One region of the Actinoplanes octamycinicus genome, then DNA from elsewhere that is predicted to be linked to it. Evidence: riboswitches for the same ligand, from Rfam matches in the RefSeq annotation. Region 1 holds a riboswitch; each other region holds the start of a gene.
What was found. A riboswitch is a leader RNA that binds a small molecule or an ion and turns the genes downstream of it on or off. The one in region 1 is predicted to bind cyclic di-AMP.

Region 1 (3,263 bases):
CGTCATCACCGGAGCCGCCAGCGGCATCGGCGCCGCCACCGCCGAACTGGTCGCCGCCGCCGGCGCCCGGGTGGCGCTGCTGGCCCGCCGTCGCGACCGTCTCGACGAGCTGGCCGCCAAGATCCGAGCCGCGGGTGGCACCGCGCTGGCAGTGCCGGCCGACATCACCGACGCCGCCGCGGTGAACGCGGCGGCCGAACAGGTCACCGCGGCGTTCGGGCCCGCCGACCTGATCGTCAACGCCGCCGGGGTGATGCTGCCGAACCCGATCGCCGACGGCCGCGACGACGAGTGGGCCCGCATGATCGACACCAATCTGACCGGCACGCTGCGCGTCATCCGCGCCTTCCTGCCGGGCCTGCGGGCCGCCGCGTCCGCCGGCCGGACCGCCGATCTGGTGAACGTCTCCTCCATCGCCGCGCATGCGATGTTCCCGACCTTCGCCGTCTACGCGGCGACGAAGGCCGGCGTCACGCAGCTCTCCGCGGCGCTGCGCACCGAACTGGGCTCGGAGATGGTCCGGGTGACGAACATCGAACCCGGCCTCACCGACACCGAACTGAGCGGGCACATCGACAACACCGAGATCGCCGGTCGGGTGGGGGAGATGTACCAGGTGCTGCCGGCGCTGCGCTCCGAGGACGTCGCCGACCTCGTGGCGTACACCGTCTCCCGGCCCCGCCACGTCAACCTGCGCCAGGTGATCGTCCTGCCCACGCCGCAGGCCTGAGTCCGGCAGGTCCCGCAGCCGCGGGGATCCGGCTTCGGCGCGCACGCCGCGGCGGCCATGTGATGGCCGCCGCGGACGTCGTGCCCGGGGTCAGACCAGGCGCCTGACCACGTAGCTCTTGCCCCAGATCTTCTGCTTGGTGACCGTCTTGCCGGTCCGCGGGGCCGCCCACATCTTGCCGCCGCCGGCGTAGATGCCGGCGTGCGTGCCGTAGGAGCCGCTGCGGATGATGATCAGGTCACCGGGCCGCGCCTTGGACTTGGCCACGGCCTTGCCGTACCGCTGCTGCAGGTTCGCCTTGTGCGGCAGCTTCTTGCCGACCGCCTTCTTGTAGACGTACAGGGTGAAGCCGGAGCAGTCGAACCGCTTCGGTCCGGCGGCGCCGAACAGGTAGCGCTTGCCCTTGTGCTTGGCGGCCTCCGTGATGACCCGGTTGCCGGCCAGCTGTGCCTTGGCGGCCGCGTTGACGGTGCCGGTGGTCCGGATCGCCACCGCGCTGACCTGCGGCATCGCCCGGGCGGCGGCGAGATTCGACGCTGTCGGGGCGGCGTGCAACGCCTGCGGTGCGGCGTGCAACGCCTGCGGCGCGGCTTTCAACGCGGGCGGGGCGGCGGAGACCGACTGTGGTGTACCGAGCCCGCCGGCGAGAAGGCCGAGGCCGACGGACAGGGCGACAGTGCCGGTTCCCAGGGTACGGGCGGGCCGGCTCGAGGTGCTTACGCGCACGGTGAAGGAATCCCTCCGGCACGCCTGCGAGGTTAGCTGTCGGATTCGGGCGCGAAGGATTGCCCGGCCGCGGTACGCGGCTTCACCCCAAGGTCCTCCCGCCGGACCGCCGTGGACGGCGTGCCGGTCGGGGACCGATGTGTGGTTCCCCCGTCCCTGCCCCCGATTGCCTCATGACTCGTCATGCGGATGCGTACCTCCGGACCGGGGCAGGGCTCGGCGTGGTCCAGTCGGCACGATCGGCGAGCAGATGCCCGCCGCTCATCCTTGATAGCTCAGGTCGCGGCGACGGCTGCCCGCCGCCGACCTCACGAACGGTGATTGTCGCGGTGGCTGCTGTCCGGTTTGGAAGGGCGCTGCGAGGTTTGCCGATACGCACTGTGTCCGTCCGGTGGCTTACCGGTGATATTGATCTGTGAAAGGGAACACGGAGATCCCTGGGTCGTCGCTCTGCGTGGCCTCGATGATGGTCGTCCGATCCACCGCGTCCACCCGACGAACGGCGCGGCGATCCTGACCGATCGTCCGATCGGACCCTCGCGAGTGTGGTGTGGCAGTCAATCGAGGGGTGGCCCTTGACCGCCAATACCCCCCGGGGGTAACAATAGCGCCGAACAACGGATACCCCCTGGGGGTACTTAGGAGGTTCGGTCATGTCCCGCAGTCCGCAACGGTGGTGGGCCCTCGCGCTCATCGCCCTCGCCCAGTTCATCGTGATCATGGACACCTCGATCATCGGCGTCGCGCTTCCGCGGATGCGCGACGATCTCGGCTTCACCCCGAGCGACCTGTCCTGGGTCTTCAACGCCTACGTCGTCGCGTTCGGCGGCCTGCTGCTGCTCGGCGGCCGGCTGTCCGACCTGTACGGCGCCCGCCGGATCTTCGCTACCGGCTGGGCGGTGCTGCTGGCCGGCTCGGCCCTGGCCGGCCTCGCCGGTGGCGTCGAGGTGGAATTGGCCGCCCGTGCTGTGCAGGGCGCCGGTGCCGCGCTGATCGCTCCGTCGGCGCTGACCCTGCTGATGATGCTCTTCGGTAGCCAGCCGGCCGAGCTGACCAAGGCGCTTGCCCTGTACGGCGCGGCCGCCCCGGCCGGCGGCACCGCGGGTGTCTTCCTCGGCGGCGTGATCACCGAATACGTCAGCTGGCCCTGGGTGTTCTACCTGAACATCCCGGTCGCCGCGCTCGCCCTGGTCGCCACCCCGGCGCTGATGCCGGCCGGCGGGAACCGTCCCGGCCGCCTCGACGTGGCCGGCGCGCTCACCGTCACCGGTGGGCTGGCCGCCGCCGTCTACGCCATCGTCCGCGCCCCGGAAGCCGGCTGGACCGCCGCCTCGACGTGGCTCACCCTGGGCGGCGCCGCGATCCTGCTCGCCGGGTTCCTGGTCATCCAGGCCCGCCGCCGGGAGCCGCTGGTCCGGCTGTCGATCTTCGCGAACCGGAACCTGTCCGCGGCGAACCTGGCCCAGCTGCTGCTCGGCGCGGCGTGGATCCCGATGTGGTTCTTCCTCAACCTCTACCTGCAGCAGGTGCTCGGCTTCCGGGCCTTCCCGAGCGGTGCCGCCCTGCTGCCGATGACCGTCCTCATCATGCTCGGGATGATCGTCGTCGCGCCGCGGGTGATCGGCCGGTTCGGGGCGAAGGCCACGCTGGTCACCGGGCTCGCGGTGCTGGCCGCCGGGCTTGGCTGGCTGGCCCTGATCCGGCCGACCGGCAGCTACCTGGTCGACGTGCTGCCCGCCTCTCTGGTCACCGCGCTCGGCATGGCCCTCGCGTTCATCCCGTCGCTGGGCACCGCGCTGTCCAGCGC
Region 2 (3,263 bases), 1.3 Mb from region 1:
ACGACTCTTCGTAGTAGATACTACGAGACGTAGTACGACTGCCCCTAGTAGGATGGGTCACATGGCACTAGGCGATCTCGAACGCGAGGTCATGACGCAGCTCTGGGACGCTCCCGAGGCGCTGACCGTGCGACAGGTGCACGAGCGGATCAGCAAGAACCGGGATCTGGCGTACACGACGGTGATGACGGTCCTGGACCGTCTCGCCAAGAAGAAGCTGGTCGTCCAGATGAAAGCGGACAGGGCTTACCAGTACGCCGCGGCCCAGTCCCGTGAGGAGATGACCGCGGCCGTGATGCTCGACGCCCTGAGCGCGTCCCCCGATCAGGACGCCGCGCTGGCATACTTCCTCGGTCAGCTGCCCCCCGGCGCGATCCAAGCCGCCCTGAACGCGACGCCGAAAGAGACGTGACCGCACTCCTCCTCGGAACCCTCGGGCTGACCCTGTCGCTGGTCGTCCCGGGCGTTCTGGCCGGCGCCCGCTGGCCGGACCGCGCCCCGGTCGCCGCCGTCCTGCTCTGGCAGGCGCTCACCCTGACCGCGGTGCTCTGCGCGCTCGGCGTGGTCCTGGCCGCCCCGGAGGAGCTGACCCGGGCGGCCGGCGCCGATCACCCGTGGACCGTGGCGGCGCTGGTGTTCTCGCTGGCGGTCGCGGCCACCATCGTGATCCGGCTGCTGATCTCGCTGATCCGGGTGAGTGCCCGGGCCCGGGCCCGCCGCGAGCGGCACCGCACCCTGGTCGACCTGCTGGACCGGGTGGAGCGGCACCGCGAGCTGGGCGGCGCCGAGGTGCGGGTGCTGGACGGCGCGCTGCCGCTGGCCTACTGCGTGCCCGGCCGGGAGCCCCGGGTGGTGCTCAGCGACGCGGTGCTGCGGATCCTGGACCGCGAGCAGGTGGACGCGGTGCTCGCCCACGAGCAGGCGCACCTGCGGCACCGGCACGAGCTGGTGATGGAGTCGTTCACCGCGTTCTACCAGGCGGTGCCGCGCCCGCTGCGGTCCCGGGCGCCGCTGGACGCGGTGCATCTGCTGCTGGAGATGGTGGCCGACGACGCGGCCCGGCGGCGGACCGGGCCGGTCCCGCTGCGCGCCGCGCTGGCCCGGCTGTCCGACGCCGTCCCCCTGGCGGAGGAGGCCCCGGCCGACCCGGCGGGTGAATCGCGCTCCCGCAGGCTCGACCGGCTGGCCGGTCCGGCGCCCACCTCGAGGGGTCTGTCGGTGCTCGCCGGGGTCGCCGCAGCCGGTCTGCTGGTGTTACCCACGGTGATTCTGGTGGTGCCCTGGCTGGGGCAGGCCCTGGATGCCTGGCCGTTCCGGTCACTCTGAGTGCCGCTCGCTGTGCGGGCGGTATCGCCACGCGGGCAAGCTTCATTTGCCCGCATGATCCGAGTACGGTGGTCCCCGGTTCGGCAGCCCCCCATCGTCCAACCGGCCGATCTGACGAACCACCGCCTAATCGCCGCAACGGCGAGCCGGGGACCCAGGTGTGTGGGGTGAAGCCGCGTTCCCGCGGCCGGGCGTGCTTCCCGCTCGAACCCGTCAGCTAACCCGGTCGGCGGCCGAGTGGAAGAAAGGACAACGCACCTACGTGAAACGCGGACTACGCGGCCTGCTTTTCGCGGTGGCCGCTGCCGGACTCGTTCTCACCGGACCTGTCGTTGCCCACGCCACGCCCTCGCCGGGCAGCGTCGAAGATCAGATCGACAAGCAGTGGAACGAGCTCGAGCCCGTCATCGAGGACTACAACGACGTGCACGGCAAGCTCCTCAAACTGCAGAAGCAGCAGAAGCAGCTGAACCAGACGCTCGCTCCGCTGCAGAAGCAGGTCGACGCGGCCCTGGTGGAGGTGCGCGGCCTGGCCTCGGACGCCTACATGCAGGGTCCGCCGAGCGCCCTCGGCGCGATCCTCAGCGGTGATCCGAACGCGCTGACCGAGAAGCTCTCGCTCCTCGAGCAGCTGGCCAGCGACCGTCAGGAGTCGATCGGCGACGTCGTGAAGCTCCGCGACAAGTACGCAGCCGACAAGGAGAAACTGGACGCTCTGGCGTCCGAGATCGCCACTCGGGACACCGACCTCAAGACCAAGAAGTCGGCGATCGAGAAGGAGATCACCTCCCTGCAGAAACTGCGGATCAAGGCGTACGGCGACACGGACGACGGTCCGTTCAAGACCGGTCCGTGCCCGGTGGACTACACCAACGACAAGGGTGGCCGGGCCGCGCAGCGGGCCTGCGACCTGATCGGCAAGCCCTACGTCTTCGGTTCCGAGGGTCCGAACAGCTACGACTGCTCGGGTCTGACGAAAGAGGCGTGGAAGGCCGTCGGCGTGCATCTCGAGCACTACACCAAGGACCAGTGGGGGTCCACGAAATCGGTGAGCCGGAGCGAGTTGAGGCCGGGTGACCTGGTCTTCTACTACTCCGACGTGCACCATGTGGCGATCTACATCGGTGGCGGCATGGTGGTGCACGCTCCGCACACGGGCGACCACGTGCGGATGGCGACGATCGATCGCGGTCCGATCGCCGGCTATCGCCGGCCCGCGGGCTAGCGCTCCGGCTCAGGTGACAGGGCCGCTTCCGGTTTTCTCCGGGAGCGGCCCTGTCTCTTTCACACCCCTGGCGTACGGCCGGAAGCGCCGGCCAGCACTTTCCTCAGCAGCGCGGTGAACTGGTCGCGCTCCTGCGCGGTCAGCGGCGCCAGCAACTCGTCCTGGATCGCCGCCGCCCGCTCGGCCAGCTCCCGCGCCCGCTCCTGACCCTTCTCGGTCACCGTGATGACGTTGCGCCGCCGGTCCGCCGGGTCGGGCGAGCGCGCCACATAGCCGTCCGCCTCCAGCTCGTTGAGCGCGCCCACCAGGTCGCTGAGGTGGATGCCGGTGCGCCGCCCGAGCGCCGCCTGGCTGGCCGGCCCGTCGGCGAGCAGCGACTCCAGCAAGCGGTAGTGATAACCGCGCGCCCCCACCGCGGCGAATCCGTCGCCGACCAGCCGGTGCGCGTGCGCGGCGGTCTGGGTGAGCAGCCAGCTCGGCAGATGGTCCATGTGTCCAGCGTAACATTGGACTGACTAACGTTAGATGCTCTAACGTTAGTCGTATGAACGAATTCCGGCTCCATCTCCCGCAGTCCGATCTCGACGACCTGGCCGACCGGCTGTCCCGCACCCGCTGGCCCGACGAGCTGCCCGGCGCCGGCGACGACTACGGCATCCCGCTCGCCCGGGTCCGTGCCCTCGCCGACCGATGGCTCAAGTTCGACTGGCGC
Region 3 (3,263 bases), 4.0 Mb from region 1:
CGAACCCGTTCTTGTCGGCGGCGAAGTCGCAGGCCCGGCCCTTCGGGTGCTCCCCGCTGTTCTGCGGCCGGTAGCAGGCGACGTAGCGGGTGAACCCGGCCTTCTGCGCCTGCTGCATGGCGAAGAGCAGACGCTTGCTGATGCAGCCGTCGGTGGTCGGGTCCGGCACGCAGCCGCCGCTCAGGCTGCCCGGCTTGTCGGCGTCCGCGCTGCCACTGCCACTGCCGCTGCCGGAGTCGTCGTCACCGGAGTCCCCGCCCTGGTCGGCGTCCTTGAGCGCCTGCTCGGCCTGGGCCTTGCGCTTGGCCATCACGTTGACCTGCTTCTGCTGGTCGATGACGGCGGCGTCGATCCCGGTCTTGGCGGCCTGCCGGTCGGTCCGGGTGGTCTTCAGGTCGGCGATCGCCGCGTTCTGCCGGGCCGCCACGGTGGTCAGCAGCTGGGCCCGGTCCAGGAAGCCGGCCGACGAGTCGGCGCCGAGCAGCGCGCTGAGCGGGCCGAGCCGGCCCATCGAGTACGCCTGCTCGGCGTACTTGTTGAGCGCCGCCTGCTGCGGGCCGAGGGCCGCGTCCAGCTTCTTCAGCTCGGCGGCCAGCGCGGTCTGCTGCTGCTTGGACTTGGCCAGCTTGGCCTTGGCCGCGACGTAGCCCTTGGAGGCCTCGTCGAGTTTGTCGAGCAGGGACTTGGAGCCGCCCTCGCCGTCGTCGCCGGACTCGCCCGGCGCGGCCAGGGGGCGGGGCGCGGCGGCGGCCGGCCCGGCGACCCCGGCGATCCCGCATGCGGCGATCAGGAGCGTCAGAAAGGCCGCCCATCGTCGCCGCGCAGTCACGTGCTGCACTGGCTGTTTCCTTCCGTCGGCCGCCGGCCGGGTTAGCTGACGGGCTCGGGATGAAGGAGATCCCTACCGCGGGATGCGGATTCGCCCCGGAAGAAATGTGGATCCCCGGCTCGCGCGTTATGCGATTAGGCGGCGGTCCCCGCGCGGGAACCGCGACGACCATACCCCAGGCGATCGACGAATCGACAGTTCTCGTACCGATGGCGACGGCCCGGTCACGAGTGGTGACGCCATTACGGAAAGTCGTTGTGCAGTAACAATTTTGACGGTTTTCCGGACCCTGATGTCCCGTGATATCTCAGGTAAACTGGCCGCCGGTCCTGCCAGGACGGCACCGCCCCCGAGTTGCCGGCAGGCCGCCGCCCAATCGTCGAAAGGCGAGCCGGGGAACCAGGTAGTTGGGGTGAATCCGCGTTATGCGGTAGGGATAGCTTCCGTCCCGAACCCGTCAGCTAACCCGGTCGGCGGTGACAAGGAAGGATTGTTGATGACCGCACGTCCCCGCCGGTGGCTGACGCTTGCCCTGGCGCCGCTGGTGACCGCCGCGATATTCGTGGCCCCGGTCACCCCGGCACACGCCGCTCCTGGAGGTAGCGGCTCGACCGCTGAGGAGGGAGAGGCGAGCGACGACCTCTCCGACCAGATCGAGACCACGAACCGCCGGTTCGTGAACGCCAAGGCAGCGGTCGCGAAGTCGAAGAAGACCCAGATCCAGCTGGCCGCTCAGATCAAGACCGCGGAGGCCCGGCGCGACCAGCTGGTCCCCGAGGTCAACGCGATCGCCAAGCAGCAGTACCAGATCGGCAACCTGAGCTCGCTGAGCTTCCTGCTGCGGGCCAACGACTCCTCGGACTTCCTGGACAAGGCGGTCTCGCTCGAGGAGATCAACAAGGTCCACGACGAGAAACTGCACGAGCTGAACACGCTGCTGCAGGGCATCACCGCCGACAAGCAGCGCCTCGACGCCGAGCTGAAGAACGAGGAGCAGCAGCTCTCGGTGCAGAAGAAGCTGCACGACTCGGCCGAGGACCAGCTCGAGCTGCTCGGTGGCGGCACCGGCATCAACAAGACCATCACCGCCGGCTTCGTCGACGCGAAATCCGCGACCGCCGCACCGGCGCCGCGCAACTCCGACGGCGGTTTCTCGCCGGAGTCGTGCAACCAGAAGGACCCGACCACCGACGGTTGCATCACCAAGCGCACCCTGCACCTCTACAAGGAGGTGCGGAAAGCCGGCTTCGACCTGTTCGTCGGCTGCCACCGCGACGGCGGCCCGTTCGAGCACCCGAAAGGCCGGGCCTGCGATTGGTCCCTGCAGAAGAGCGGGTTCTCCTCGGCGACCGGCAACAACAAGATGATGCGGTACGGCAACGACCTCACCGCGTTCCTGGTGCGCAACGCCGACCGCCTCGGCATCTACTACGTGATCTGGTACAAGCAGATCTGGTTCCCGGCGACGAACAACTGGCACGCCTACCACGGGCCGAGTGATCACACCGACCACGTGCACGTGTCACTGCTGTAATCGAGCCACCGAGAACGGCCCCCACCCTTGCGGGTGAGGGGCCGTTGTCGTATCGCCTCAGTGATGCGGGGTGGCGCGCCGCACCGGGGCCCGCCCGGCCGGCTGGGCCGGCGCCGGGCCGACCGGTCCGGCCGACGGGATCGCCATGGTCACCGGCCGCACCTGGGTCACCTCGATCTCCTTGCCGTGGTGCAGCAGGGTCAGCCGGGCCGAGCCGCCGCCGTTGCGCAGCGAGTAGGTGACCTCCTCGGCGGTGACGTTGACCCGCAGCCGCAGACCCCGCCAGAGCAGCGAGAAGTCCAGGTTGTTGATCCGGCTGGGCAGCCGCGGCGCGAACGACAGCTGACCGTTGAAGTCACGCATGCCGCCGAGACCGGCGACCAGCGCGATCCAGGAACCCGCGAGGGACGCCACGTGCACGCCGTCCCGCGCGTTCTGGTGCAGGTCGTGCAGGTCCATCAGGGCGGCCTCGCCCAGGTAGTCGTGGGCCAGCTCGAGGTGCCCGGTCTCGGCCGCCATCACCGCCTGGATGCACGCCGACAGCGACGAGTCCCGGACGGTCCGCGCGTCGTAGTAGGCGAAGTTGCGGGTCTTCTCCTCCGGGGTGAACGCGTCACCCCGGATGTACATCGCCATCACCAGGTCGGCCTGCTTGACCACCTGCTTGCGGTACAGGTCGAAGTACGGGTAGTTGAGCAGCAGCGGGTAACCCTCCGGCGGAGTGTTCTCGAAGTCCCACTCCTGCAGCCGGGTGAAGCCCTCGCACTGCTGGTGGACGCCGAGCTCCTTGTCGTACGGGATGTGCACGGCCGCCGCCGCGTCCCGCCAGGACGCCGCCTCCTCGTCGTCCACCCCGAAGCGCCGCGCCAGGTCCGGGTGCCGCTTGCACGCCTCCACCGC

Region 2: it holds a riboswitch for cyclic di-AMP, as region 1 does, so the genes downstream of both, BJY16_RS21545 (C40 family peptidase) here and BJY16_RS27680 (C40 family peptidase) in region 1, are expected to answer to the same signal.
Region 3: it holds a riboswitch for cyclic di-AMP, as region 1 does, so the genes downstream of both, BJY16_RS10215 (coiled-coil domain-containing protein) here and BJY16_RS27680 (C40 family peptidase) in region 1, are expected to answer to the same signal.

What each region holds. Positions count from the first base shown of each region.
Region 1 is NZ_JACHNB010000001.1:6,257,172-6,260,434, forward strand. It holds gene BJY16_RS27675 (SDR family oxidoreductase) at 1-730, shown strand, start outside; gene BJY16_RS27680 (C40 family peptidase) at 821-1,456, opposite strand; cyclic di-AMP (ydaO/yuaA leader) riboswitch at 1,463-1,599, opposite strand; gene BJY16_RS27685 (MFS transporter) at 2,110-3,263, shown strand, end outside.
Region 2 is NZ_JACHNB010000001.1:4,927,487-4,930,749, forward strand. It holds gene BJY16_RS21535 (BlaI/MecI/CopY family transcriptional regulator) at 62-412, shown strand; gene BJY16_RS21540 (M56 family metallopeptidase) at 409-1,326, shown strand; cyclic di-AMP (ydaO/yuaA leader) riboswitch at 1,440-1,573, shown strand; gene BJY16_RS21545 (C40 family peptidase) at 1,589-2,551, shown strand; gene BJY16_RS21550 (MarR family winged helix-turn-helix transcriptional regulator) at 2,611-3,042, opposite strand; gene BJY16_RS21555 (epoxide hydrolase family protein) at 3,096-3,263, shown strand, end outside.
Region 3 is NZ_JACHNB010000001.1:2,263,655-2,266,917, reverse strand. It holds gene BJY16_RS10220 (coiled-coil domain-containing protein) at 1-838, opposite strand, end outside; cyclic di-AMP (ydaO/yuaA leader) riboswitch at 844-980, opposite strand; cyclic di-AMP (ydaO/yuaA leader) riboswitch at 1,189-1,320, shown strand; gene BJY16_RS10215 (coiled-coil domain-containing protein) at 1,326-2,363, shown strand; gene BJY16_RS10210 (glycoside hydrolase family 65 protein) at 2,421-3,263, opposite strand, start outside.